Regions from separate parts of the Bifidobacterium sp. N5G01 genome, predicted to be linked through region 1. Evidence: riboswitches for the same ligand, from Rfam matches in the RefSeq annotation. Region 1 holds a riboswitch; each other region holds the start of a gene.
The links. Region 1 has a riboswitch for thiamine pyrophosphate ahead of CE168_RS04885 (hydroxyethylthiazole kinase). Riboswitches for the same ligand answer to the same signal wherever they lie in the genome.
Positions count from the first base shown of each region.

Region 2: linked by a shared signal. The riboswitch ahead of CE168_RS03870 (ECF transporter S component) and the one ahead of CE168_RS04885 (hydroxyethylthiazole kinase) in region 1 are both predicted to bind thiamine pyrophosphate.
Region 3: linked by a shared signal. The riboswitch ahead of tenA (thiaminase II) and the one ahead of CE168_RS04885 (hydroxyethylthiazole kinase) in region 1 are both predicted to bind thiamine pyrophosphate.

Region 1 covers NZ_NJNP01000002.1:287,043-296,950, forward strand. Annotated here, with positions in the region: gene CE168_RS04855 (DivIVA domain-containing protein) at 1-718, opposite strand, end outside; gene CE168_RS04860 (YggT family protein) at 827-1,108, opposite strand; gene CE168_RS04865 (cell division protein SepF) at 1,202-1,681, opposite strand; gene ftsZ (cell division protein FtsZ) at 1,712-2,962, opposite strand; gene dusB (tRNA dihydrouridine synthase DusB) at 3,137-4,366, opposite strand; gene CE168_RS04880 (glycine--tRNA ligase) at 4,396-5,871, opposite strand; TPP riboswitch at 6,281-6,389, shown strand; gene CE168_RS04885 (hydroxyethylthiazole kinase) at 6,380-7,249, shown strand; gene thiD (bifunctional hydroxymethylpyrimidine kinase/phosphomethylpyrimidine kinase) at 7,365-8,207, shown strand; gene CE168_RS04895 (thiamine-binding protein) at 8,275-8,640, shown strand; gene CE168_RS04900 (LacI family DNA-binding transcriptional regulator) at 8,743-9,786, shown strand.
Region 2 covers NZ_NJNP01000002.1:30,625-40,532, forward strand. Annotated here, with positions in the region: gene CE168_RS03850 (DUF3043 domain-containing protein) at 1-124, opposite strand, end outside; gene CE168_RS03855 (dipeptidase) at 275-1,642, shown strand; gene CE168_RS03860 (energy-coupling factor transporter transmembrane component T family protein) at 1,768-2,610, opposite strand; gene CE168_RS03865 (ABC transporter ATP-binding protein) at 2,612-4,117, opposite strand; gene CE168_RS03870 (ECF transporter S component) at 4,213-4,824, opposite strand; TPP riboswitch at 4,850-4,952, opposite strand; gene CE168_RS03875 (Mrp/NBP35 family ATP-binding protein) at 5,103-6,224, opposite strand; gene ligA (NAD-dependent DNA ligase LigA) at 6,318-8,993, opposite strand; gene CE168_RS03885 (tetratricopeptide repeat protein) at 9,123-9,908, opposite strand, start outside.
Region 3 covers NZ_NJNP01000002.1:44,896-54,803, forward strand. Annotated here, with positions in the region: gene CE168_RS03890 (hypothetical protein) at 1-470, shown strand, start outside; gene CE168_RS03895 (aryl-sulfate sulfotransferase) at 609-2,270, shown strand; gene CE168_RS03900 (ATP-binding cassette domain-containing protein) at 2,385-3,185, shown strand; gene CE168_RS03905 (pyridoxal phosphate-dependent aminotransferase) at 3,263-4,426, opposite strand; gene ppgK (polyphosphate--glucose phosphotransferase) at 4,582-5,349, opposite strand; gene CE168_RS03915 (glycosyltransferase family 2 protein) at 5,593-6,606, opposite strand; TPP riboswitch at 6,723-6,833, shown strand; gene tenA (thiaminase II) at 6,826-7,593, shown strand; gene CE168_RS03925 (YhbY family RNA-binding protein) at 7,719-8,024, opposite strand; gene CE168_RS09235 (hypothetical protein) at 8,091-8,222, opposite strand; gene CE168_RS03930 (energy-coupling factor transporter ATPase) at 8,216-9,908, opposite strand, start outside.

The sequences.
Region 1 (9,908 bases):
GCTGCTGAATCTGCGCGGCCTGCTGCTGGGCACGCTCATCCTGCTGCTGGGACTGTGCCGCATGCTGCTGCGTGAGCTGCTGAGCTTGGGCGACCTGCTCCTGAGCCTCTTCAAGCCTTGCATTGAGCTGCTGGATCTCAGCCGCCTGCTGCTGGGCCACCACAACCTGCTGCTGGGCGGAAGCCAGCTGACGGGACAGGTCTTCGGTCTGCGCACGGAATGCGTCGCGCTCATGCTGCATGGAGGTCAGCTGTTCGCCCAAATCCGCCTGGCCGGCAGCTTCAGCCGACTGCGCGGTGAGCTGGTCAACCTGTGCGGACAGACGATCCACCTGATCCTTGAGCTGTTCGTTCTGAGCCGACAGAGCACGGTTGCTTTCCTCAGCCTCGGTAAGCTTGGCTGCTGCGACCTGAGCTGCCTGAGCTGCCTGATCACCAGCGCCGGCTGCCTGCTCGGAGGCGGACTTCAATGTCGCGTTCTCCTGCTGCAGGGACTGAACCTGAGCGCTGAGCTCGGAAATCTTGGAGTTGAGCCCCGCAACATCCGGGCCGAGGGCCTGAGTGGCCTGGCCGCTGGCGACTGCCTGCTTGCCTAGAGCCTCCACCGTCTCGGTTACCTGATCGAGAAAATCGTCGACTTCGTCGACGTCATACCCCTCTTTCAACCTTACGGTCCGGAAAGTATGCTCTCTGATATCTTTCGGCGTCAACAGAGCCATAAATCTTACACCTCGCTTTGGGCTTGATGCCTTGCTGTTGTTGCTTTCATTTGTTGACTCTAGCACGGAACCACCGATTTTTTGCGAAAAATCGGCATTTGACATGCATTAAATGAGGAAATCAATAACAATGAGAATGAAATAAAGAACGATGAATGCCACATCGAAATAAATAGGACCCATTGGAATAGGGCGGATATATTGGCGTAGCCAGCGCAGTGGAGGCTCTGTCAACTGGTAAACCGCGTCAATCAGCGACGACGCCAACCCCCGTGGACGCCATGCCGACGCCAACACAGCTATCCAATCGAGAATCATGCGAATGAACAGCACCAGAATGTAGGCATTCACCAGAAAGTGAACGACGCTACCGATCAAAGTCAAAATCATGGAGCACCACCATAGCAACAGAACATAACAAAGCCCCCATCACGAGTGATGGAGGCTTTACGCAGTCTGATTTCGCAATGGCTTTCGTCTGCGTCAGTCGGCGAACAAATCGTGCGACGAGCTATTCACCTGCGGTTCCTCAACCTTGATATTCACTTGAGCTGGGCTAAGCAGGAACACACGCGGAGTGACACGTTCGATGGAGCCACGCACGCCGAAAACCACACCCGCGGAAAAGTCCACAATACGATACGCCACGGCCTCGGCAACGCCAGTTAGGTTCAGCACCACCGGAACGCCGTCGCGAATGGCACGTCCGACCAGCTGCGCATCCTCATAGGACTTCGGGTGAATCGTGGTGATACGGCTCACCCTTCCACCTTGGAACGGGTTGGCTTTGGTCTGCTCGCGCGGTGCGGACGTCGCGGCAGGCGTCGAAGCCATCGGGGTCACGGAATGATCGGAATCGAACGAGGTTTCGCCGCTCTCAGCCTCCTCGTTAAAATCCTCGTCACCCTCGGCAACGTCGGTCATGCCCAAATAGGACATCGCGCTTTTCATAAAACCTGCCATGAACGATCCTTTCGCGTCTTCGCGTTGCTTTTAGCGCAGGAAATCCGGAATATCCAAATCGCCGGCGTCGTTCGAAGACACCACTTCATGCTCGGTGGTCTGATCGAATGACGGAACGACGGGTTCCGGAGTGGACGGAACATAAGTGGACAGCGGCTGCACCTTCGGGGCTTCCGGAGTCTGAATGAGCTGAGGCTGCTGCGGAGCCGCCGCCCTCGGAGCAGCAGCTCTCGGAGCCGCGGACAGCGCCGACAGCGGAATCGTATCTTCCGCAGGCTCGGCCTGCTTCTGGGCCTCGGCCTGAGGGGCCTTCTTGGAGTTGGCATCGAAGCCTGCGGCGATGACAGTGACACGCACTTCGTCGCCATAGGCGTCGTCGAGGGAAAGACCCCAAATGATCTGCGCTTCCGGATGGATGGCCTTGCCCACCAGCTGAGTGGCGGCAGCCGCTTCCTGCAGCTTCAGGTCGGACGGACCCGCGATGTTGATCAAAGCGCCATGAGCACCCTCGATGCTTTCTTCCAGCAGCGGAGAGCTGATGGCGATTTCGGCGGCCTGGGTGGCGCGATCCTCGCCCCGGGCGGAACCGATGCCGAACAGTGCGGTGCCTGCGCCACGCAGAATGGCGTTGACGTCGTTGAAGTCGACGTGAATGTAAGAATTGGAGGAAATCAGGTCCGTGATGCCCTGCACACCTGCCAGCAATGCAGTGTCGGCGGTCTTGAACGCGTCGACGATACCAATGGTGCGATCGGAAAGCTCAAGCAGTCGATCGTTCGGAATCACAATCAGTGCATCGACTTCCTTGCGCAGATTCTCAATGCCAAGTGCTGCGGAAGCCGCACGCTGGGGACCTTCAAAGCCGAACGGACGGGTAACCACCGCAATGGTCAACGCACCCTGCTGGTGTGCGGCACGAGCTACGATCGGGCTTGCGCCGGTACCGGTGCCACCACCCTCACCGCAGGTCACGAACACCATATCGGCGCCCTTGAGCGATTCCTCGATATCAGACTGATGATCCTGAGCGGCTTTAGCGCCCTTCTCCGGGTCGGCACCGGCGCCAAGACCACGGCTGGTGGCATCGTTCAAGGAGATCTTGACATCAGCGTCGGAACGCATCAGATCCTTCGCGTCGGTATTGATCGCAATAAATTCAACACTTTGAAGACCCTCGGCAATCATGCGATTGACGGCATTACCGCCAGCTCCACCAACACCGACAACCTTGATATTCGTCTTGTCGTTGAAATTGTCAGTCTGGGCAATCTCGCTCACCATAGTCTCCTGTCACTCGCGTTTACGCACAACTTTATCGCAGACACGCCGTAATACGCGCGCTTTTCGCCGTGTGTAACGACGTTTTTTCACTTTTTATTGCTAACGTGTTCATTTCGCCTCAGATGTACCCTCTTTCGGCGCCCCACACGATTTAACCACATCAGCATGTCATGTTCAATAACTGGCATCCATAGGATCATCGCCGAACAGCGCCTGACGTTCATCATGCGTCGTTTCCCGTGATTCCAACCATCCGTAGGGCAAATGCACTTTCTTTGCGAAGCGCACGCGCCCCCTTGGCTTGTCGACCACTCGTTCGGGGAAACGGGTGTCGGGATCCAGCTTGCCTATTTCGGTTCTGACATCCTCAAGATTTTCACATTCCATGAAAGCGCGACGGGTGGAGCCTCCAACGGGGAATCCCTTGAGATACCACGCGATATGCTTACGCAGATCATGCACGGCCATCTGCTCGTCGCCATCATAAAATTCGGTCAACAGTTCCGCATGGCGTTCAACCACACGGCACACGTCTCCCAATGTAGGGTCGACACGCTTGTCGCAGCCGGCGAACGCGTTCTTGATATCGGCAAACAGCCACGGCCTGCCTTGACAGCCACGGCCGATCGCAACACCAGCGCAACCGGTTTCGGCAACCATGGCAAGCGCATCGTTCGCACCCCAAATGTCACCGTTGCCGAACACTGGAATATCTAGCGCTTCGACCAGTTCACCGATTCTGCTCCAGTCGGAATGCCCACCGTAATATTCGGCGGTGGTACGCGCATGCAGGGTAACGGCCCTGCAACCTTCCTCCTGCGCGATATGCCCGGCTTCAAGGAACGTCTCATGCTCGTGGTCGATGCCGACACGAATCTTCGCCGTAACAGGCACATTGGCCGCATCACAGACCTTGACCACGCGTTGGATAATCTCACGGAACAGATCCGTCTTCCATGGCAACGCCGAACCGCCGCCACGCCTGGTCACTTTGGGTACGGGGCATCCGAAATTCAGATCGACGTGGTCGGCCATGTTTTCGTCGATGACGATTTTCGCAGCCTGTTCCACGATTGCTGGATTCACGCCATACAGTTGCAGCGAGCGAATCTTCTCGCTTGGAGCGAAATGACACAACCGCAATGCTTTGGGATTGCGGGCAACCAACGCGCGCGCGGTGATCATTTCAGCTACGTACAGACCGTCAGGACCGTAGCTTTCGCAAATCACGCGGAACGGCCAGTTGGTCACTCCCGCCATAGGCGAAAGCACCACCGGCGTCTCAACATGCACCGACCCTAAATCAACAGGCTTAATAACCGGAGGAACCGACGGCCTCACCGCGTCGGTACGCGGGTCGAGCACGTCGGATTCCTCGTAAGCAGTCACAATGCTATCTGGCATAAGAACGCTATGGTAACCAGTAACCAGTTTTAGTACAAGCCACCGGCTTCGGCGATCTTGACGGACTCAGGCCAAGCCTCGCCGCCCATCTCGACCGGTACCTGCGGGTAGCGCACATGCTTCTCGCCAATGCGTGCAGACACGTAATCGGCCACCTTGTCGAGTGCGACGCGCTCCTGCTGCATGGTGTCACGTTCACGAATGGTGACGGCCTGATCGTCGAGCGTATCGAAGTCGACGGTGATGCACAGCGGGGTGCCGATTTCGTCTTCGCGACGGTAGCGACGACCGATCGCACCGGCCTCGTCGTAGTCGATCATCCAATCGTGCTGACGCAGGTCGGCTGCCAGATCATGTGCCACGGTCTGCAGTTCCGGCTTCTTGCTCAACGGCAGCACTGCGGCCTTGACCGGAGCCAGGCGCGGATCAAGACGAAGCACGGTACGCTTGTCGACGCCGCCCTTGGTGTTCGGCGCCTCGTCAACGTCGTAGGCATCAACAAGGAAGGCCATGAGAGAGCGGGTCAGGCCTGCGGCCGGCTCGATGACGTACGGCACGTACTTTTCGCCGGTGGCCTGGTTGAAGTAGCTCAGGTCCTCGCCGGAATGCTTGGCATGTGCAGAAAGGTCGAAGTCAGTACGGTTGGCCACACCTTCGAGTTCACCCCAATCGGATCCTTGGAAGCCGAACTTGTATTCAATGTCGACGGTACGCTTCGAATAGTGGGCCAGCTTCTCCTTCGGATGCTCATAGTGGCGCAGGTTCTCCGGTTTCACGCCAAGATCGATGTACCACTGGGTGCGTGCGTCGATCCAGTACTGGTGCCATTCCTCATCGGTACCCGGAGCCACGAAGAATTCCATTTCCATCTGTTCGAACTCGCGGGTACGGAAGATGAAGTTGCCCGGGGTGATTTCATTACGGAAGGACTTGCCCATGTTGGCGATGCCGAACGGCGGCTTGGAACGAGAAGAGGTCATCACGTTCTTGAAGTCCACGAAAATGCCCTGCGCGGTTTCCGGACGCAGGTAGTGCAGCGAATTCTCGTCTTCGACCGGTCCGAGGTGGGTGCGCAGCATCATGTTGAAGTCGCGCGGTTCAGTCCAGTTGCCACGGGTGCCGCAATCCGGGCACACAATATCCTTGAGACCGTTTTCCGGCAGCTTGTCGCCATGCTTTTCGGCATAGGATTCCTCAAGCTTATCCGCACGGTGGCGCTTGTGGCAGTTGAGGCATTCGATCAGCGGATCGTTGAACACGGACACGTGGCCGGAAGCCACCCACACAGCCGGCGGAAGAATAATGGACGTGTCAACGCCCACCACGTCGCCACGGGTGACGACCATGGAACGCCACCATTCGCGCTTGATATTGTCTTTCAGCGCAACGCCGAGCGGACCGTAATCCCACGCGGAACGGGTTCCACCGTAGATTTCACCGGCGGGGAAAACAAAGCCACGACGCTTGGCGAGGGATACGACTTCATCGAGTTTGGATACAGCCACAATGCACCTTCTGGTTTGAACGGTTTGGGGTCTTTACAAGCGCAAAGCCTACCTTCACGCGGTGACAGAACGCCACCCAATTGGGTCGTATCTCGCCTGCGTATGGCAGATTCCACATCTCGACATGAGGCTTCTCGCTTATATATGGTAGGTCAAATAGTCAAACCGGCCATTTTCACACCCCCGATATGGCCTTTCTTCGGAGAGGACTGCCATATATAAGCGAGAAGCCTCCGTACAAACCCCATACACATATTTACATATCCATGGTTTAGCAGAATCTAAACAACAATAACTATGTAATTATCTGCTGTTTAAGCTGGATCATAACCACAGATGTGAATCACCTCGAGCAAGGCATCCACGTCAGTAGTACAGTGTCAGGGCCTTTGTATAGGTTGGATACGTTATGTACATGCAGGGGGGCTTCCGACGAAAGTGGGAGCTGAGATAGGCGAATGCCTGACCCTTTGAACCTGTTGGTTAGGACCAACGTAGGGAGCAGACAATGAGCGATAACTCGTTTTCGGCAACGTTGCGTGAACAGATTGCACAGGCAGTCAACAACGTACGAACGACCACGCCTTTGGCGCAGTCGTTCACCAATTTCGTCACGATGAATCTTGTGGCCAACGCGCAGCTTGCCGCCGGAGGCACTGCCGCCATGAGCTTTCTACCGGACGATGTAATCGACACCGCGGAAATCGCAGGATCGAACTACATCAATGTGGGCACGTTGCTGCCGTTCTTCAAAGATGCGCTGCCGGAAATCGCCTACAAACTACACAAGAACGGCAAGACGTGGGTGCTTGACCCGGTCGCCGCGGGCATCGGAAAAACCCGTACCGCCATTCTCGAATCGTTCCGCACCTATCCGCCGACCATCGTGCGCGGCAATGCGAGCGAGATCATCGCACTCGATGCGATGTGGGGTCTTGCACAAAACGATTCCACCGTTCCCGGCACGCGTCCGGCAGGCGTGGAGGCTGTGGACGAGGTCGATGCAGCTGTTGACGCAGCCAAACGAGTGGCTCGTCATCTTGCCAAACACTCCCCCACCGGTGCTGGTGCGGTGGCCGTTTCCGGAGCGGTCGATCTGGTGACCAACGGCGAGCATGTGTTCCGTCTGCCAGGCGGCAGCGCGATGATGACGAAGATCATCGGCGCCGGCTGCTCACTTGGCGGCGTTACCGCAACATACTTGGCCGTAGCGGAACCGTTGGTAGCTGCGATTTCCGCTTCACTGCTGTACAACAGGGCTTCCGAAATCGCCGAAGCGAAATCTTCAGGCCCGGGGTCCTTCCAAGTAGCGCTGCTTGACGCGCTTTGGAACGTCACAGCCGAGGAAGTCGCCGCCTCCGAAATCATCGTCGACTAGACTTTGCCGAACCCTGCACACTATGCGGCATGTTATGCAGGGTTCGGCAATTGCGTATGCGGAGTATTTCAAAACTTCAGATCACAAGTAAGCAAGAGCAAGTAAGGAGTCATTCATGACCAGCACATTGCCACCGGTATTGAGCATCGCGGGATCGGATTCCTCCGGTGGTGCCGGCATTCAGGCGGATTTGAAAACCATGATCGCCAATGGCGTGTTCGGCATGACCGCCATCGCTGCACTGACCGCGCAGAACACCACAGGCGTGACTATGGTCACGAACACTCCTCCGGAAATGCTCGCCGCGCAAATCGACGCAGTATTTGAAGATATTCCGCCGGTCGCCGTGAAGATTGGCATGGTGTCGAGCGTGGAGCTCATCAACGTGATCGCCGACCGTCTGATTGCGCATGGTGCCACGAATATTGTGCTTGATCCGGTAATGGTGGCAACGTCCGGCGCGAAGCTTATCGAAGATGACGCGATTGCGGCACTGACTTCCAAGCTGTTCCCGCTGGCCACCGTCATCACGCCGAATATGCCGGAAACCCAGGCGCTGTGCGAGCTGGCCGTCGAACAGGGTGCCGACGCGATCGACTACGAGAATGGCGAGAGCATCTCCAGCGAGAACGACATGGTGACTGCAGGCCATATGCTCGCCGGCCATTTCGGCTGCGCGGTGCTCGTCAAGGGCGGTCATGGTACGCAGGATGCCAGTGATGTGCTCGTTGAGCCGAACGGTAAAGTCACTTGGTTCCGCGCGCGTCGTATCAACAATCCGAACACGCATGGCACCGGATGCACGCTGTCTTCGGCGATCGCGTCGCATCTGGCGCTTGGCGAAACATTGCCGGAAGCCGTCGACAGGGCAAAACTGTATCTGACGGGAGCCCTGGAGGCACAGCTTGACCTCGGTCACGGATCCGGACCGATGGATCACGCTTGGAAATGGCGCTGACAGCCAAATTCGCACCATCCAATCCAAGCCATATCAAGTCGATAGGAACGCAACGAAAGGAACGAACATGACCCTTGATCGCAATGCGGAAAAGCAGGAAGTGCCGATCAATCCGGAAACAGGCAAGCCGTATATCAACACGCTTGCCGCAGTCGCCATTTCCCCCGCTGGAGCAAGCCCTGAAAAGTCCACGTACGTGGCGCAGGCGGTCGACGTGATCCGCCAATCCGGATTGCCGAGCGAAACCAACGCCATGTTCACCAACATCGAAGGCGATATCGACGACGTGCTCAAGGTGATTCGTGACGCCACCCTGAAGCTGGCTGGCCAAGGCTATCGCACCGACGTGGTGATCCGTCTCGATATTCGTCCGGGTTTCGAAGGTCAGATTCACGCCAAGCAGGCGCTTGTGGATGAAATCCTGTCGGAATAAATCCGGCAATAGACTGTTATATCGTCGTAAAAAAATCGAAAAGCGCGTCATCTATAAGAAATGGCGCGCTTTTCTTATTGATTCAGGTATAGTGTAGCGATCATGACTACGATGAAGGAAATTGCCGAAGCGGCAGGGGTGTCCATTTCCACCGTTTCCTTGGTACTTAACGGCAGAGATGAGGGACGTGTGAAAGCCCCGTTGGCCGCACTCATACGTGAGAAGGCTGACGAACTCGGCTACACGGTCAATCCTCTGGCGCGCAGCCTACGCACTTGCCGCACACGAATTCTCGGCTTCATCAGCGAGGAAGTCGCCACCACCCCGTATGCAGGCGGCATCATTCTGGGTGCGCAGGATGCGGCAAGCACCTACGGGTATATGATCATCACGGTCAGCACCGATGGCAAGGCAAGCGAAGAGAATGAAATCGCCACATTGAAACGGTATGGCGTGGATGGTTTCTTCTATTCGAAGATGTCGAACCGCATTGCAACCGTGCCCGCATCCCTCGACGATTATCCGGTGGTGATGGTGGATGCCACCGATGCCGACAACCAGATCCCCAGCATCGAGCCAGACGAATTCCAAATCGCTTACGATGCCACAAAACGGCTGATTCAAGCCGATTGCGAGAGGATCGCCTATATCGGATGTTCCGAAAACATGATTGCGCAGGATGGTCGTTTTGCCGGATATCAGGCAGCGTTGCAGGATTCCGGTTTTACCTACGATCCTTCGTTGGTATGCAATGTACTCCATAATGGCCCGGCGTTGCGCGCCGTCGACAAGCTGTTCGACGAACGCAATCCCGACGGTTTCTTCTGCTTCAACGATGCGCGCGCGTGGTATGTGTACGAATGCGCGGCACGCCGTGGACTGACTGTCGGCAAGGATATTTCCATCGTCGGCGTCGACAACCACCGCGTGTTTGCCGAAACGCTGGAACCGCAGTTGACCACAGTGGAGCTGCCCCACTATGAGATGGGTTATTGGGCCGCTTGCAAGCTGATTTCACTGATCGAACGCAAGCCCGTCGACTGCTCATTCTGGCCGAGCACCACCGCTACCCTACCACCGTTGGATTCGCCGATCCCCGCGAAAATTCATTGCGCGCTGATAGAAAAGGAGTCAGTCCGAAGCTGATTTCCTTGATTTGAGATCATGCAAGAAGGTCTTTCGACATGTCTGTTACGACACGCCGAAAGGCCTTCTTTTTTACACCCAGTTTCGACTTAATTTCAAGGCTTCTGAAAAACGTTGGAATT
Region 2 (9,908 bases), 260 kb from region 1:
GAAGATTCTGCGCCTGAGCATCCTTGCGCTTCGGCGTCGGACGACCCTTGCCGGAAGTGGTTTCCGCAACCTTGGTCTCGACAGGCTCCTGCGTCGTCTCTTCCTTCTTGTTAAACAAACTCATGCCTATAGAGCGTAAAGTGACGTATCGACGCTTTAGCCCTGCCCTGTCAACAATTGGACGTGCCGATTGAGACCGATACAATGGTCATTCGTTACACGCATATGATCACGCTGCGTTGTTGTATGGCAGCACGTCTTTGTAAGGAGCAATATGGCAGCTTTACCTGTCGAAGAAGTTCGATCACGAGTCGAAGCGGATTTTGACCGCATCGTCAACGTGCTTAACAAGAAAATCGCATTACAGTCCATTTCGGCAAAAGGCATCACCGCGGATCATATGAAACGATCCGCCGAATTTGTGGCCGAAGAGCTCAGCAAGGTCGGCGTAAACGCCCAAGTGGTGCAGTCCCACAATCCCGATGGCACGCCAGGCGCATGGGAAGTCATCGGATCGAAATTCGTCAACGCCGACGCACCGACCGTGCTTCTGTACGCTCATCACGACGTACAGCCGGTACCCGACGCAACCGCGTGGAACACCGACCCGTTCGTCGGCACTGTAATCGACACCCGCCTGTACGGGCGAGGCGCGGCCGACGATGGCGGCGGCATCGCCATCCATTCAGGCGCATTGCAGGCCCTCGGCGACGATCTGAAAGTCAACATCAAAGTCTTCATCGAAGGCGAAGAGGAAATGGGCTCACCAAGCTTCATTCCCTTCATCGAAGAGCACAAAGACGAATTCGACTCCGATGTGATCATCGTCGCCGACTCAGGCAACTGGTCCGCGGAAATCCCCTCCCTTACCACATCACTTCGCGGCAACACCGACATCGACGTACATGTCAAGGCATTGCACCATCCGGTGCATTCCGGCCAGTACGGCGGACCGATCCTCGATGCGAACACGCTCGCAGCCATGCTGATCGCATCCATGTATGACGAACACGGCGATCTGGCGGTACCGGGCGTCGCCTCAGAAGAGCCAGTCGGCGGACTGCAGAGAGACATGGACGAGACAACCGTGCGTGCGGATGCCGGCATCGTCGGTTCCTACCGTCTGGCCGGCACCGGTTCTTTGGCCGCACGCCTGTGGACCAAACCAAGCGTGACCGTCATCGGTTTTGATGCGCATCCAGTGGAAGGATCCTTCAATGTGATCTCCCCTGAAACAACGTTCCGCCTCAGCCTACGCACCGCTCCGAACCAGCGTCCGGAAGAGGCCCAGGAGGCACTCGCCGCATTCATGGTCGAGCACGCCCCATTCGGCGCCGAAGTGTGGGTAGACAAGCTCGACAATGGCATGGGCTGGGCCATGGATCCGAATGCCGAAGCCACCAAGGACGCCATGGAAGCCATGGAAGAGGCTTTTGGCGTGGCTCCTGTCAACAAGGGCGAAGGCGGTTCGATTCCGTTCATTCCGGAATTGCAGCGTATTTTCCCAAAGGCCCAAGTCTTGGTTACCGGACCGGAGGATCCGAAGGCCAATGCGCATAGCCCGAACGAGTCCATCAGCCTGCCAAGTCTGAAAAACAATGTGATCACCGAAGCGCTGTTGCTTGACAAGCTTGCCAAGTAGCGGATGCCACGCTTTTTATAATAAAAAATACAAAAAAGGACGTTCCATTCCATACAACGAATGAAACGTCCTTTTTGCAATCGCCGCAAATCCAACAATCTCTCGCTATGAGATCATGCGTTCGATCAATTGCCGGTACCGGTAAAAGCCCAATGCCAGTAACCCGTGAAGTAAGCACAAGACAACGCAATCACCGGCACTGCCACACAAATCGCATAAAACAGCCAGTCGACGGCATGCAAACGTGATTCCCGGGCCTGGCTACGTGGAGCATCCGCTCCGAAAGCACGCGCCTCCATGGCGGTGGCAAGCTTCGTGCCGCGTCGAATCGACACAACCAATAGGCTGAACGCCTGAGAAAATACGCGCTTGATGGCACTACCGTCACCCAGTCCACGAGAGCGGCGGGATTGTCCAAGCGCATACCAATCATTCTGCAGCAACGTGAACATGCGCATACCAGCCAAACCGCCATATACGAATCGCGACGGCAAATGCAAAATCTGCACCAAGCCATCGGCCAGATCGGTCGGGTCAAGGCCAAGCGCGAGAATCACGCCGGGAACGGCAATGGCTGCCACACGTAGGAACGTAGCCAACGCCAAATACAACGATCCCTGCGAAATCACAATGACATTGCCAAGATTGACCAGCACGGCACCGGAGGTTTTGCCATACAATGCCACGGAAATGAAACTTCCCGAAGCTGCGATCCATACCGGCCAGGTTTTACGAAGCACCGTCCATGGAGCGACGCCTCCAATCCAGAGCAGCAACATCTCCAACACGAACGCCACCGATGCGGAAACCACGTCCAACGTCACGAACATGGGAATGCACAATATCAGCGCGCCGATGAAACGACTGACCGGATTGATCTTCGCGACAAACCATGACGGAGACGCCGGCCTGGCGTCATCATGACGTTCCTTATGCGGCACCACGCTGATGGTTTCCAACTGTTCCATCTCACTCCCCCTCGCTTACGAGAATGCGACGCGCTCCCAACGCTTCGATCAACGGTTCGTCATGAGTGACCATGATGACGGAACAGCCCTCATCGCGTACGCCCGCTATCAACCTGACCATTTCCGTCCATGTGGTGAAATCCTGACCGAAAGTCGGCTCATCCATCACCAACACCTTCGGCGCCGCGGCAAGCATGGACGCCACGGAAAGACGACGCTTCTCACCGCCGGATAACGTGAATGGATTGGCTGGGGCGAACCGTTTGAGGTTCAACCGTTCCAGCATCATATCGGCGATGGCGTAGGCCTCGTCATCGGTTTTTCCCATGGATTTAGGGCCGACCGCCACTTCGTCGCGCACACTGGATGCAACGAACTGGTGTTCCGGCTCTTGGAACACCATGCCGATTCGCCCAAGAAGATCCCTGCTTTTCCACGTGAAGACGTTGTTCTCCCTATGTGCGGGAACCATGCTTTCATCCATACTTACCCGCCCGGAAATCGGTTTGAGCAAGCCAGCCAAAGTCAAAGCAAGCGTGGATTTTCCCACACCGTTTTTGCCGGTCAGGGCAGTAATCTCGCCGGCATGGAACGCGAGGTTCACATGCTCGCCAAGCGCGAATTCACGTCCGAAGCTGAGATCCTCGGTTCGCAGAACAACCTTTCCCGATGACTGCTTGGATTCGGGAATATGGCTTTCAATGGTGCGCCCCGGAACCCAGGCACCGCCTTTTGCCAACACCGTCGCCATGCTGCCGAACACTTCCTCAGGAGTGCCATCGGCGATGACTCCGCTGACATGCGAATCGGCTTCCGGCTTGCCAAGCACAATGACGCGATCCACCAAATCAAGCCATACGTCAATGTGATGCTCCACCACCACCAAGGTTTCATGGGTTCGGTCAAGCACATCACGTACCGCATCATGCACCTCCTTGACGCCTTCCGGATCAAGGTTGGCGGTCGGCTCGTCAAACAACAGCAATCCGGGGTGCATGGCGAGCACGCCAGCCAAAGCCAGACGTTGACGCTGCCCGCCAGAAAGCCTGCGCGTGGAGCGATCAAGTTTCATATAGCCAAGTCCAACAATGTCGAGTGAGGAACGGACCCTGCTCCAAATCTCATCTTTTGGCAGATTCAGATTTTCACAGCCAAAAGCGGTATCGTCTCCCACACGTTCCAGAATCGTCTGTGCATCGGGATCCTGCAATACCAATCCTGATCGCCCACGCGAATGGCGGGCATCCGTTCCGTCGATCAGCAGCTCACCTTCGAGTTCACCTTCATCATCACCGCCGAGCACGCCGGCAAGACCGGCCATCAACGTCGATTTTCCGGCACCGGAAGCACCCAACAGCAACACACGCTCCCCCGGCTGTATGGTGAAGTCCACATGCCTTAACGCAAAATCCTTACGTGAAGCATGTCGCCATCCCCAATCGCGTGCGACCACCCCGGCTGCGGAAAACGATTTTTCTGCATCAGTACCCATGAATCGTTCTTTCATTCCTTTTGCATTTGGCGTTCGTAAGGCGAACACGCATCAAAGAAGTCCCGTATCCACCCACCGTGAATGCGATACGGGACTTCACAAACGAATCGTCAGACCAGAGTCTGCGCACGACCGGATTCGAAACGGTCAAGCACGCCTGTTTTGGCGATAGCCTGCTGCAGCAGATACATCAGGACTCCAGCCACCAAAGCGCCGGAAATAACGGAAGTGACGCAGTTGACGGCAATACGCAAGCCTGCCCAGGCGGGGTTTACGGTCCAGTTGTAGAGGAAGCATCCCAAACCGGCGAGGGTGCCGGAAATGGTGGCCGACAGCAAATCCCAACGCTTGTACGCGAAAATCGCAAAGCCGATTTCGGCAGTAAGACCTTGGCAGATGCCAATGATCAGGGAACCGCCGATGCCCCAGGGATTGCCCATGGCGAGTTCTATAGCGGCAGCAAGGGTTTCGGTGAACAGCGCAGCACCAGGCTTTCGCACAATAAGGGCGGCCAGAGGTCCTGCAAATAGCCAGATGCCGTTCAGTAGGCCTTCGAAGCCAGGCGTCACCGCTTCGAACAGCGTGATCGGAGCCGCGCAGATAACATCCCAGCCCCAGAAAATCACACCAGCTGCAACCGCGACGATGGCGGCCACAACGATATCAACGACTCGCCATTTGTTGTTGTGCTTCTTCACCGCGGAAGATTCATTTACGGTCATGAATGTGCCTTTCTTTATGTCAAGGCACGGGAAAAGAGAGACGTCCGTGCGCCGGCATTACCCGGTATACGTTCATACGGTCGAAGCGTTTGCTTCCTCTCAGCCATACGGCCCCCGTGTCTGCGCTTGATACTACACAAGGCACAAGATTTTCACAAGGGCTGTTTCATTTTCGCTTCGTTTCCGGCATAGAACACGCTCGGATTTTTGCAATGGCCTGTCTTCACGGGTTTCCCTCCCGTACTGAATGCAGCACGGAAACACGGTTCCATAGAGTTTTACAGAGGTCTGCACATCAATGATTCAGCTAGGTTCCTGAATGTCTCGCCAATACCGTCGGCACGTAACGAGCCATCCTCATTCAGCACGGCCGGGCGTCCGTCCTCACCAGTCTCCCGCAATTCCGGTTCCAGTGGAAGCTGAGCGAGCAAAGGAACGTCATAGCCGAGGCTTTCGGTCAGCTGTTCCGATACGCGCGTACCACCGCCTTCGCCGAAAATCCGCAGACGTTCACCCTTATGCTCGTAATAGCTCATGTTCTCTACGACGCCGCGCACTTTCATCGGCACCTGCAGCGCCACCAAGCCGGAGCGTACTGCGATGTCGGATGCGGACGGCTGCGGCGTGGTGATCACCACCAGTTCCGCATTCGGCAGGGCCTGGGCCACGGAAATCGCCATATCGCCGGTACCCGGAGCCAAGTCAAGCAGAAGCACGTCGGGCTCGCCCCACCACACATCCGAAAGGAATTGTTCGAGCGAACGCTGCAGTCGCGGCCCTCTCCAAAGGATCGCACGATCGGCGCCCGCGAACATGCCGATGGAAATCAGTTTCACCCCCCAAGCGGTGACGGGCATGAGCATACCATTCAGATTGGTGGGTTGCGCATGCACGCCGAACAGTCGCGGCAGCGAGAACCCGTAGATGTCGGCGTCAATGGCGGCCGTATCATAACCGAGCGCCGCGAAAGTGGCGGCAAGATTCGCGGTGACGGACGATTTGCCGACACCGCCTTTGCCAGATGCTATGGCGAAAATACGGGTTTTGATGCCCGGCTTATTAAAGGGGTTCTGCTTGCGATCGGCTTTGAGACCTGCAACGAGTTGGGTGAGCTTGTCTTGGCTCATGGATCCGACTTCGATACGCGGCAGCAGCGTCGCATCCGGGTAGGATGCCACCGCTCCGTTGATTTGGTTGGTGATGGTCTGCGATAATGGGCAGCCTTCCACCGTCAGCTCGACTTCCACACGGACTTCGTAAGTGTTCGTTTTGCCTTCCACCGGTATCGCATCGATGGCTGCGATCATGCCCAGATCGGTCACGGACCGCCCCAGCTCGGGATCGATCACTTTGCTGAGTCGCTCATAGATGCGCGCTTCAATGGTACGCTCGTCGGTCATGGTTCCTCCTTTAACCGCGTACCAGACTAGCGTCTGGAGGCGCGGCATGCCAGAGCCTTCTTGCGATTATGTTGCCAGCTTGACGTTCCGACGTCACACCGTTCCGTTTTCCAGCAGTATTTTGAACTGGTCCTCGTTTAACATGGGAACGCCTAATTCCTCTGCCTTGGCGGCCTTGGCGCCGGCGTTTTCGCCAACGACCACCCAATCGGTTTTCTTGCTGACGGATCCTGAGGCTCTTCCACCGCGAGAGATAATCGCTTCTTTGGCGGAGTCACGCGAGAAATCAATCAACGAACCGGTGACGACCACTGTCTTGCCTTCAAGTGTCTGTGGTAGTTCACTGATTTCAGCTTGCTCCACGCCAACTCCAGCAGCCTTCCATGCTTCCAACACCGTGCCGCGCCAATCGCCTGGTTCCTTGGCCGATGTGAACCACGTGACCACCGATTCCGCAATCTCCGGACCGATGCCGTCTATCTGAGACAGTTCGTCCACACTGGCGCGTTCGATGGCGTCAAGCGATCCGAACGTATTGGCGATAACACGTGCCGTGGGCGGTCCGAGGCGCCGGATCGACAGGGCTACAAGCACACGCCATAAGTCGGCGTGGCGTGCCTTGTCCATTTCGTCAAGCATTTTCCTTGTATTTTCCGCAGGGCGTATATATACCGGCTGCACGCTGGATGCTCCGGAACGCGATACTTTGGTTTCCTCTCGGATCACCATGGCATCCTCAGGCACGTCATATCCGGGATATTCCGCGGATTCATCGACTTCGTCCTTACGCTTTCTCGCCGCTGTCGGAGTCGTCCAAAACGCCGGGACCTGATGCCATAGGCCTGATCCGCCGATACGTTTGCGCGTTTTTTTCGGCTTACCGTTCTTGCCGACGGTTTCGTGGATTTCGATGATTGGCGCTTCTCGCCATACGCGAACATCCTGCAGGTCGGAGGCTGTCAGCGAGAACAGGCCGGCCTCACTGGACAACACCGGCGTTTGCCGGGCCGGCAGTTCCAGCCCTTCCACCGGCTCGTACGGTTCGGGCTCCTGCCCCGGTGCCACTACGATTTCGGTGATGTTCGGCGCGTAGGTCGCCACCGAATCGGGGCGATCCTCTTCCGGATTCGTCAACGCGATGGCCGATTGGTCACCCAGATGTTCGATATCGAACGCCTTTCTGGATGCCAGGTTGATGATGCGTTCGGTTAACTGTGCCGGGCAGGATTCCACGTTCGGACAGCGGATGTCCTTGTCCCCCTCTTTGGCTGGGGCGAGTTGTGCCCCACAGCTCGGGCAATGCGAAGGCATCACGAAACGGCGCAGCTGGTCTTCGCACCCTTCCCTACGCTCCAACACTGGACCTACAAGTTCAGGAATCACATCGCCTGCCTTGCGCACCACAACGGTGTCGCCGATAAGCACGCCTTTACGTTCCACCTCGAACGGATTATGCAAAGTGGTTCTCGACACCGTTGAACCCGCAACATATACGGGCTTCAGAATGGCCACCGGCGTCACGCGGCCGGTACGCCCCACTTGCACGGTGATGTCGAGCAACTCCGTATTGACTTCCTCCGGCGGATACTTGTAGGCGATGGCCCAACGTGGCGCACGCGAGGTCGCACCCAGCGACCGCTGCAACCCCAGATCGTCCACTTTCACGACGATGCCGTCGAGCGCATGCTCGATGTCACCGCGATGCTCACCGTAATAGTCGATCATGTCGAGGATTTGGCTGAATGTGGTGACTTCACGATTGTGCGGAGAGACCGGTATACCCCACTTCTTGTATAGCTCGTACGCCTCGGATTGGTTGTTGACGATATCGTGGCCGTCGCCTCGTTTGGCGCCCCATTGGAGCGTGCCGATACCGTGCGCGTAGAAACTAAGCCTTCTGGTGGAGGTGATGCGCGGGTCCTTCTGACGCAGGCTTCCTGCGGCCGCGTTGCGCGGATTGGCGAAAGGCGCGCGTCCCGCATCCTCGCTTTCCCTGTTGAGCGTGTTGAAATCATCCCATCGCATGAAAACCTCGCCGCGAATCTCCACGAATTCAGGAATATCCTCCTCTGGCCCGGCAAGATTCTGTGGAATGGTGGAGATGGTGCGCACATTGAGTGTGATATCTTCGCCAGTCACACCGTCGCCTCTGGTCAGGCCCTGTTCAAGCACGCCATTACGGTAAATGAGATTGAGCGCAAGTCCGTCAATCTTCACTTCGCAGGTCATTGGCAGGGGCTTCGTGTCCGACCAATCAAGACCTCGGATGACACTGTCATACCATTCGCGCAATTCCTCAAGCGAAAAGACATCGTCAAGACTCATCATGCGTGACGGGTGACGCACTGATGCGAAATCGTTGGAGAAGGTGCCCCCAACACGATGCGTCGGCGATTGCGCGGAGTCAAGGGATGGAAACTGCGCTTCCAAAGCCTGTAAGCAGCGCATTCTCGCATCGTAGGCCGCATCAGATGAGACCGGCGCATCATCGATATAGTATGCGATCTGATCGGATTCCACCCATGCTGCCACTCGCGCCCACAATCGTGCCGCGGCCTCGGCGCTCATCGATGAAACGTCGATCCTGTCCAGTCGCATGGCGTCCGCATCTGTCGGCTGCAATGCGGCGATCCACTGTTCGCTTCCCGGCGCATATGAGGCGGCTCCCTCGTCTGCCGACACGGGCGTCGACGTGCCCATGGCGCCGCCATCCGTTTCGGGAGCGTCAAAATCCCATGCGAGCTGTTCGGAATCGTCATGCCTTGTCATTGTCACTACCTTGTCAACATTGTTCGATGTGCTTTCAGTGCTGTCGGTCGGCGACGCTTCGAACAGTATCGCACAAATGTTCGACTAACGTGCCGTCGACGCTGAATTGTTCGCCCCGGATGGTGCCGGTCAGTTGTTCAACGACCTCAGGAACTGCATCTGCACCACATCGGCACCGTCGCGCTCCTCATCATCCATCCTTGAAGCGGCAACCGAAAGCGTACGTGCCGGCACGAACATGCCCTCGTCCACGCAGACTCGCGCGGCCTTGCGTACCAAGGATGCAACCTGTGTGTTGGGCCATACCGGCAGTCCAGCCTGCGTAAGCACATGCATGGCTTCCGACACATTGGTAGGCACCGGAATGCACTGCGACTGCGCACGTCCGATCAATTCCTGAAGCTCACCCTCCAACATGGCGATACGCGCCGGTGCGATCTCCTCGCTCATGATATATGCGGCGGCCGCGATATCGAAGTGATCGCACATCCATTCCGCATAGGCGAGTCTGTAATAGGCGAATGACGCATCCTCACGGTCAAGCGCGACGTGCAACGCGTTGAGGCAAGCCGCTCTGGCCGGATCCCAATCCTCGGCGCGCGCCAGTTGAACCGCCAACTTGAGATGGGAAAGCGGATAGGCCGGCGCGTATCGCACCATCGCGTTGAGATGCGGCAGCGCGGCCTTGACGCCTTTGACCTGTGCGAGCACGTCGGCGAGTTCCATATGCGCATAGAACAGGTTGTCAGGGATAAGCACGGTACGTTCGCCTTCCGTGGCAAACATACGGTTATAGATGACACGTTCCGCATACGAGTTGAAATACCGTGGCACGCCCGGATTCGAAGCGAACAGCTGATCCATTCGTTCCAGCGCTGCTTCGACCAATTCCACGCTCTGATCGACCTGCCCGGA
Region 3 (9,908 bases), 240 kb from region 1:
CGTTCCTTGCCGTCGAACCCGCCCCGTTGAAGGATTGGGGGTTCACGGAGGCGATGCCTGGAGGCTTGTTCGTCATGGCACCTCTCGCATTGGCTTCGCTGGCATGCCCATTCCTGCGCCGGCATATGCACGCTCGTGACCATGCCGGCATGTGGCGCACGCTGACGACATTCCTGCTGTTGGGTTTGCTGATTGTGGCGCTTGACGCGCGGCTGGGTGGTCTTGGATGGCGTTACATCGCCGATTTCGGTTGGCTGTTCGCCTTGGCTTCGTTGCCTCTGCTGCTCATTGCGCTGGATTGCGATCGTCCGCGGCTGCGCTGGCTGTTGCGCGTACTGGTGCTGGCGCTGCTGCTGTTCATGTTGGCGGTGACAGTGTTGTCGTTGTTCCTATATGGTCGCGACGACGAAATGATACGCAATGATCCCGGTTTGTTCCACGACGTGCAGTCGTGGTTCACCCTGATATGAGGCACGGCGTTTTCAGGGTTATTTCAGGGTTTTATTACGATTTGTCCAATAAAATCTTCGGTTTGTTCCGAGTTTTGCGAATAATAGTGGTGTCGTAACTGTTCGCTATGAGATGAACCCTTGTTGGAGACATCAGTTATGAAATCGCTTCCACTTCTGTCAAGCCATCCTCGTGTTAGACGCTGGACCGCGGCCGTGGTAGCATCGGCCATCGCATTGGGCGTCTGTCTCGCCAGCTATGACAACGTCGATGCGGCCATCAGACAAAACAGGATCGAACGGCTGAACGCACGTATCGAGAATGTGTACACGGCCGACTATCAGAATATGGCCGACGACAAGCTCGAGCAGGGAAAAAGCAAGTCCTCCGCAACAGAGGATGACATGTTTGTCACCGAAGATCCGTACGGCACCAACACCACGTCGCTGTATGTGTATTTCACTACCGACGACGCGGTTGCCGTCTCCTATACCGTGCATGCGGACGGCTACACGGATTTCACCCGTGACGCCTACCAGCAATCGCAATACAGCAAAACCCATGAATTCCAGCTACTCGGCCTTATTCCCGGCGAGAAGAACACCATCACCATCACGTTGACCGACGCCGACGGCAAGTCCCGCACGCATACCATCGAACACAGGGGCGCATCCCTGCTGGGCAATGAGGAGGTGCAGCTGGAGCAGACCGTCGCAGCCGATTCAGGTGAGGATCTGGGCGATGGCCTGTATGCCATTCTCGGCAACGATTCCGACGAACAGGATTTCATGTTCTATTACGATACGAACGGCGTGCTGCGCGGCGAGATCCCCGTGCTCTACTATCGTTCGCATCGTCTGCTGTTCGACGATGACGGACTCATGTGGTTCTCCGCTTCCACGCACCATATGGTGGCGATGAACCGTCTCGGCAAGTTGGAGAAGATCTACGATCTGGGATCCGACTACATTCTGCATCATGATTATGCGATGGATTCCAACGGCGACATCGTGCTGTTGGCCACCGAGATAGGCCGCGATGACAATGCCGTGCAAGATCAGGTCATCAAGCTCAGCACCTCCACCGGCAGTGTGACGAGCTTGGTGGATTTCGGTGAACTGTTCGCCGACTATAAGGGCTCCACCACGCATGCGGGAACCGACGAGTCGGATTCGAATGCCAAGAATCGTTGGGATTGGCTGCACTGCAACACCATCCAACTGTTGAATGACGGTTCCGCATTGTTCTCCGCACGCGAAACGTCCACCATCATCAAGGTGGATGATATGGAATCGGATCCGACGCTCGACTATATGATCGGTGAGCCGTCCGTGTGGGCAGGCACCGATGAGGCCAGCAGTTTCCTGACGAAGTCCGGTGATTTTTCGGATACCGGCGGACAGCATTCCATCACATACGTCGCCGATGATTCACTGCCTGACGGCCAATATTACCTGTACATGTTCGATAACAATTTCGGCACTTCACTGACGCGTCCTGATTTTGACTGGACGGTGATTGACGGCATCTCGACCGAACTGTCTTCCGACACGGCGGAGTCGCAGTATCGCAAGTATCTGGTCGACGAGAATGCAGGCACGTATACGGAAGTGTCGTCGTTCGACGTGCCATATTCGCCGTATGTCAGTTCCGCACAGGAATTGGACAACGGCCAGATTCTCATCGATTCGGGCATGAAGGGCCTGTTCGGCCAGTACGACGAGGATGGTGATCTGTTGGCGCAGTTCCATATGACGTTGAACAGCTCATACATCTATCGCGTGTACAAGTACGATTTCTCGGGATTCTATTTCGCCTGACGCGTAGGCATTCGCGAATCTTGACGGGACTGGAATCTGAACTCCTTGTAGGGGTTTGGGTTTCTGTCCCCGTTTCGTATGCAATGGGTTCGGCACGCCCGTACAATGGTTGCCATGGGTTTTTTCGATTCGCTGTTTTCATCTAAGCGTCCCGAAGTGGCGCATGATGTCACGTTCACGCTCGATCAGGCTGGCCACACGTATGAGGATGGCAATGTCGGTCTGGAGCCGACGTCGTTGACGATCACTCCGGAAAGCAAGCGTGTGGCCGTGATCGGGTTGAATGGTTCTGGTAAGACCACGCTATTGCAGTTGTTGGATGGCGCGTTGACAGCGACGTCCGGTTCGGTGCGTATCGACGCGAATGGTGCTGCGTATGATCCGTCGGTGAAGCGTGATCTGAAACGTATCGAGTCGATGATCGGCCGTGTTCGTCGCGAGGAAATTCCGAACAGTTATTACAAAGCGGATTCCATTCGCGAGGCGATTGATGAACCGTTGAAGAAGCATAAGGTGCCGGAAAGCGAACGCCAGGCGATCATCGGCAATCTGTTCGCGCATTTTGATTTGGCTGCGGTCGCGCGCGAGACTGCTTCCGCGTTGGATAGCGAGAAGCGCCATCTGCTGGCGATCGCTTCCGCATTGAGCTTCTCCCCCGCGGTGATCGTTGCCGACGAGCCGACCAAGGGTTTGGACGAGGTGGCGTCCGCGCATGTGGCGAAAGCTCTGTTCAGTTACGACAAACAGGTAGTGTTCGCCACGCATGACACGGAACTGATCACACGCGCGGAGTATGCGATCGACCGCACACTGGTGGTCGACGACCATCAGGTTGTGTTCGACGGTGGCCCGCATGAGGCCGTCGCTTTTTACACGGACCTCATCCGCGCTAAATATGAGGCTTCCAAAGCCTGACCATACCCACGGATTATTCCCGTTCCCCACATGTTGCGGCTCCTTCATCGGTGTCGACGATGGAACCACAACATGTTTCAGCCGATCATTGTGTTGACGGTGTCAAGCACCGTCTGAACGTTATGCCTGAATTCGTCGGGTTCCGGCAATAACGAGATCGCGAGATAGCCGTTCGACGTCATATCGAAGAAATAGCCGGGCTGTCCTGAAATTCCGTGCTTTTCGATCATGGACAACACCAGTTCGTTCTCGTCAAGCACGCTGGGCACGTGCAAAAGCACATTCCATCCGCCTTCGGCACGCAACACGCTGACCATGCCCTGCTCGTCATCATCCAGCATGGTATGCAAGGCTGCGAGGTTGGTTTGCACGCGCTCTCGCACGCGCGCGGTCTGCGCGGCTGCGGCGCCCAGCATGGCGGGGATCTGTTTGGCGATGATCTCACTCATTGGCAGATAGTCGTCGGCGACCACGTCGAGTCTGCGCTTGGCCTCATCCACTTCAGCCGCCGGGCCGGACACTTGGATCCAACCGACTTTGGCATGTGGCGCGGCCAACGTCTTCGAGAACCCATCCAATGCGAATGTGAGCGTGCCGGTCTCCCCCGCAAGACGCGCGTTGCCATCGAATGGTTCAAGATCATAGTCGTAGAACACCTCATCGGCGATGATGGCCACCTCATGGTCATGACAAAGCCGCACAATGGCCTCACGTTCCGACGCTTTGACGTACGATCCGGTCGGATTGTTGGGATTGATGAGCACCAGTGCGCGGATACGTTCGCCTTCTTCACTTTCAAGTGCTTCGCGCAGTTCGGCCACATCGATGTACCAAGATCCGTCGAATCGCTGCTGGTATTCGATCATGTCGGCACATTCAAGTCGTGCGATCGATTCGATGAGCGGATAGCCGGGTTTCGGCGCGAGCACGGCATCGCCGGCGTCGCACAGGAGTTTGATCAGCCACGAGTATGCTTCGGATGTTGAGCTCAGTATGTACAGGTCTTCGACGTCAACATCATTGCCTCGCCCTTGAAGGAATGCGGCCAGCGCTTCGCGCGCATACCGTTGGCCGCGTGGCTCAGCGCCATATATGTCTGGCAGAAGTTCCGGCGCGAGCGCATGCTTGGTTGGATTGGAGTCGTTGAGTTTGCCGAGCGTGATGCCGCTTGTTTTGGCTTCCGCTTCCGCTTTGGCGATGGGATTGGGCTCGCTGATATCGACTCTGGAGGAAAAACGCATAGTCTCCACCATACTCCTTGGATTGCGCAAGTCGTTACGTCAAGCAAGATGGCATGCCTTCGCCTCACAAATGTTGACGGAATAAGCGAGAGCCGCCCGACGAATCGGACGGCTCTCGCTTATACAAAAGTTGGGAACCTTAATGGTTCACGGCATCACTTCTGCTTGGTGCTTGCGTAGTACGCGGCACCGATGATGCCAGCCTCATTGTGCAACTTGGCTGCAACGATCGGGGTCTTGATGTCGATGTACGGCAGGAACTTCTCAGACACACGAGACACGCCGCCGCCGACAACGAACAGCTGCGGATCCAAGTAGAACTCCATCAGGGAATAGTACTTGGTCAGTCGCTTGGCCCACTTCTTGTAGCCCATATCAAGCTTTTCACGGATGGAGGATGCCGCGTACTTTTCGGCGTCGCCCTTGCCCTTGAGCAGTTCCAGGTGACCAAGCTCGGTGTTCGGGATGAGTTCACCGTTGAAAATCAGCGCCGTGCCGATACCGGTACCCAGCGTGGTTGCCACGACCAGACCATCCTGGCCCTTGGCCGCGCCGAACTGCTGCTCGGCAAGGCCTGCCGCGTCAGCGTCGTTCACCACGGTGACTGGACGTCCGCAGGCTTCGGAGAACACTTCGGTGACGTCCACGCCGACCCAAGACTGGTCTAGGTTGGCCATGTAGCCGAGCTTCTCGCCCACGTGGATCGGCGCCGGGAAAGCGATGCCGACCGGAGCGGATTCGGGAACCTCGAAATGCTCGAGCTGCTGGCGAACGATTTCACCGACGGCCTTCGGAGTGGAAACTTCCGGGGTAAGAATCTTCAGACGCGGTTCGGCAAACTCGCCCTTTTCGAGGTTAACCGGGGCTGCCTTAATGCCGGAGCCTCCAATGTCAACGCCAAACGCCTGTGCAGTTTCAATCATCTTCGACCTCTCCTATCAAGGTACATAGTGGGTGTTATCGAACCGGTAAGCGCCATAGTAACTCGCCCCATGCCCCAAAACGCGCCGAAAAAGCATAAATGGTGAATACGATTGCATAATTTTTCGCAATGAAATGATTCATTCTGCAACTTTTTTCTGCAAACGATTCGCCCCATGTCAACTCAACGCATCGGCATGGGGCGAATCGTAAGAAGATGACCGTCTGAAGACGGCGCAACCGCATCACTTGAGCGGCGGCATCGGCTTCCAATCCGGATCATGCAACAGCTTGCGTGAATCCCACCAACCCTTGGCTATCTGCACCAAGCCGGTCTTCACATGCTCTCGGTCCACCATCACCAGACGGATGACTTCCTTGGCGGCGGTCAGCAGCGTACCCAGACCGAACATCAGCGGACGGTAATCGCCGAACGCCATGAAATAGCGCGCCATGTAGCCTCGGTTACGCATGATGTGGTAACGGTTCATGTCAGAGGTGGAGTTGAGCTGGCGCACGCCGGCGATATCCCAATTGCCGATTTCACGAGTGCGGCGCAGGATCACGTCAGGCACCACGATCGGGTTGGTGACTTTGCTGGCGCGGTAGCCGTACATCGTGTCGTCCCAGTAGATGAAGAAACGCGGATCCGGCAAGCCGATCTGTTCGACGATGTTGCGGCGGAACAGACCCCCCTCGAAGCACAGGGTGTCCATCACGCGGTAGCCGGGGCGTCCGAATGCGGCCGGAGCGATCGGATTGGGGATGCCGAGGGGAATGATGAAATCGTATTGCCAGTAGAACGGACCGCCGTCATAGTCGTATCGGCTGCCTTGGATCACATCATGGCTGCCGGTCCACTTGGCGAGTCGTTCGATGGCTTCGGGCATCACAGCCACATCGTCGTCCATCACCCAGAACCATTCGGATCCCAGCTCATATGCCTTCTTCACACCTGCGGAGAATCCGCCTGCGCCGCCGAGGTTGTCGGATTGAGGTGCATACACCACGCGACTTTCGTTGCCCGACTGGTCGGCGATGGTATTGCCCCACTGCGCGGTGACCGCTTCACGGAAATCGTCGACCATGCCTTGGGTCGCATCGCTGTGCTCGTTGTCAACGACGACGATACGCCATGGTGCCACAGTGAGTTTTTCGATGGATTCGAACAGGGTGGCGAGCAGCTGCTGACGCTTGTATGTCACCACGACGATAGCCAGCTTTTCGATGGTGTTCTTCGCAACTTGCTTTTCAGTCATACGTTCTATTCTTGCACTCGCCCTCAACCGAACATCGCCTGTGTTCGCATCATGCGGCACGATTCCATTCGGCGGACAGGCTCTTGCACATTTCGGACGGCTTTGCCATAATGTACGGCGTAATGCAGGGGAACCCGTGTTTGTCGGGTTGAGATAGGCCAAGTGAGGCCTGAACCCTTTGAACCTGATGGTTAATACCAGCGTAGGGAGGCATGTCTAATGACTGCTGTGACATCAACAACCAATTTCGATTATGAGTTCGACGCCGCCAAAGGCATCCAACGCAACAATCTTCCTCCGTTCGCGCAGCGCATGCGCAAGGCTGCTGACCTGGTTTGGGAGGAAGGCTACCAGCAGCCGTTCATCCGCGAGCTTGGCGAAGGCACACTGCAACGCGAGCGTTTCGCCTTCTATCTGCTGCAGGATTTTCGTTATGTGAACGATTACGCCAGAGTGCACGCTTTGGGATTAGCCAAGGCCACCGACCCTGAAATCATGGCGTTCATGCTCAAAGTGCAGAACGGCGCCCTGCAGGTCGAGACCGAAGTACACCGCTCCTACTTGGCCAGCTATGGCATCACCGAAGAGCAGATGAACAATGTGCGCCAGTCGGCCTTCGCGCGTGCCTACACGTCGAATATCCTTTCCATCGCCTATGGCAAGGATATTCTCGACATTCTTGTGGCCGTGCTGCCGTGCGCCTGGGTGTATGCGGATTATGGTTACCGTCTTGCCGCCGAGTTTGCCGACACGCTTGACGACAATCCGTACAAAAGCTGGGTCGACATGTATAAGACCGACGAGTTCTGGCAGGATTCCGTGTGGCTGCTCGAACATATCGAGAAACTGGTAGCCGACGCGAGCGAAGAGCGCAAGCGCGAGCTGATTGACATTTTCGTGACCGGCGTGGAGAACGAGTACATGTTCTGGGCCAGCGCGTACGACATGCAGTACACGTGGAAGCCCGAATGGAATCAGGAGCGCTGACACCGCTCCATCGCATGTTTTCCTGACTTCCGATTGTTTATTTTCATTGCAATAGGGCGGGTGCCTTCTGATTGGTTTTCAGAAAGCACCCGCCCTGTTATGTTTGGTCGCGTCAGTTTCCCGCTTTATTCGCGTACGAGACGAATATGCTCCACATCATCGCGATGGGAGCGGCGATAGAGCACGAAACGGTTGCCGATAACCTGTACGAGTTCCGCGTTCAGTTCTTCGGCCAGTCCCTCGCCCGCTTCCTTGGCAGTCAGTCCGGATCCGTCAAGCACGGAGCATTTGATAAGCTCACGCTTTTCAATGGTCTCGTCCGCCTGCTTGATAGCGGTTTCGCTCAAATCGTTCTTGCCGACCTGGATGAGCGGATTGAGCTTGGTAGCCAGGCCACGCAGCTGCTTGACCTGCTTCTTGGTTAATGCCATAACTTGTTCCATTCCTATCTATGATGCTTGCTCAAGAGTAGCGTGAGGGCAGTAAAATCTTGCATATCACTCCCCCGCGCCTTTGATGGCGTTCACACCGTTTTCGATGTTCTTGCGCATGTTCAGACGTGCTTCTTCGGCGGTTTCGCTTTCCAATACGATCAGTGGAGCGCCATGCCCGTCCGGAATGCTCAGCATAGTCCAGCGATCAGGGTCAATGCGGCAATGTATGACACACCCACACCGACTACGGCGATGTCACGTTTGGCGATCCGCATGATTCGCCAGTGCGTGCGCATGATGCCTTCCTCGTAACATCGTGCGTCGAGTGCAAGGCTGAGATTATCGGCATGGCGTATCGCTCCTGCGAATACCGGAATGATAATGGCGGTCATCGCTTTGATCCGCTGCACGAATGTTCCCGTTTCAATGCTGCCGCCTCGGACTGATTGCGCATCCACAATGGCTTTCGCTTCGCTTCCTAACGTGGGCAGGAACCGCAATGCGAGGCTCATCACCAACGCGATCTCCTGCGCATGTATGCCGAATTTTGCGAAAGGTTTGAGCAACGCTTCGAATGCGTCGGTGATGGCCGTGGGCGTGGTGGTGGCAAGGAATACCGCTCCGACGATAATGACCGCAACGAATCTGCAGGCGTACAGTATGGCGATACGCACACCGTCGTCGGTGATTGGAATCGGCCCGATGTTCGTAAGAACGTTGCCGGATCGGACGAAGAATATATTGAGCAGTCCGCAGAACACGAACAATGCGAGGAACATGTGAACCGATTTGAACAGTTGTTTCACGCCGATGCCTGATGTCGCAACGATCATGCCGGTCAGCAGTGCGGCCACAAGCAACTGCCAGAAGGATCTGATGGCGAACGCGGAGAACATGATCGCCAACGCACTCACCATCTTCACGCGCGGGTCAAGCCGTTCCATAAAACTGCGGTTTTCACGGACGTCTCCCTTTGCACGTCCGGAGTCAATCGCGTGCGGATTCTTCGAACCTGCCGTTTCGGAAGTGCCATTGGCTTCGATATTTCGAGTAGCGACATTACCGTTTTGTCTGCGATCAAGCGCGATCACTCGATCTGCGAGCACGTCGATTTCCGTTTGTGAATGGGAAATGATGAGTACGGTGACGCCTTGTGCGTGGAGGGTTTGGATGAGATCGTGCACGCGGGTTGTAGCCGCCTCGTCAAGTCCTGCGGTCGGCTCGTCCATAATAAGGATCTGCGGTTGGCATGCGATGACGCCCGCTATGGCGGCAAGTCGTTGTTGTCCGCCGGAAAGGTCGAATGGCGAACGATCGGCAAGATGCTCGATATGCAGCAGCGTCATGGCTTGATTGACGCGTTCGGATACCTGCGTTTCGTCAAGATGTTGGTTGCGTGGTCCGTAGGCGATATCCTCGGCTACGGTTTCGGCGAAAAGCTGACGTTCGGGATGTTGCATGACGTAGCCGATGGTGGCGTGCAGTTTCTCACGGTCCGCACGTTTGAGCGACTGCATATTGCCGTTGGTGCGTTGGCGTGCGACAGGAATGGTATTGATGGTGATGTTGCCGGATTGCGGCTGGTCAAGCGCGCAGAGAAGACGCGCGAGGGTGGTTTTGCCTGCACCGTTATGCCCTGTGATGGCCACGGTTTCGCCCGCATTGATGGTTATGGAAAGCTTATCGAGCACAGGCTTGTTACTGTTTGGATATTGGTATGTCAGATTACGGATTTCAATGATTGGTACAGCCGATGCTGGCTTTGATGCGCCATTTGCGATATTGGATTTGGCAATTGGGTTGTCTTCTTGCGCCGTGTCTGATTCGTCCATTTCCGGAATACTTGCAGTATCACCGTGAGCGCTTTGCACGATACTCCCG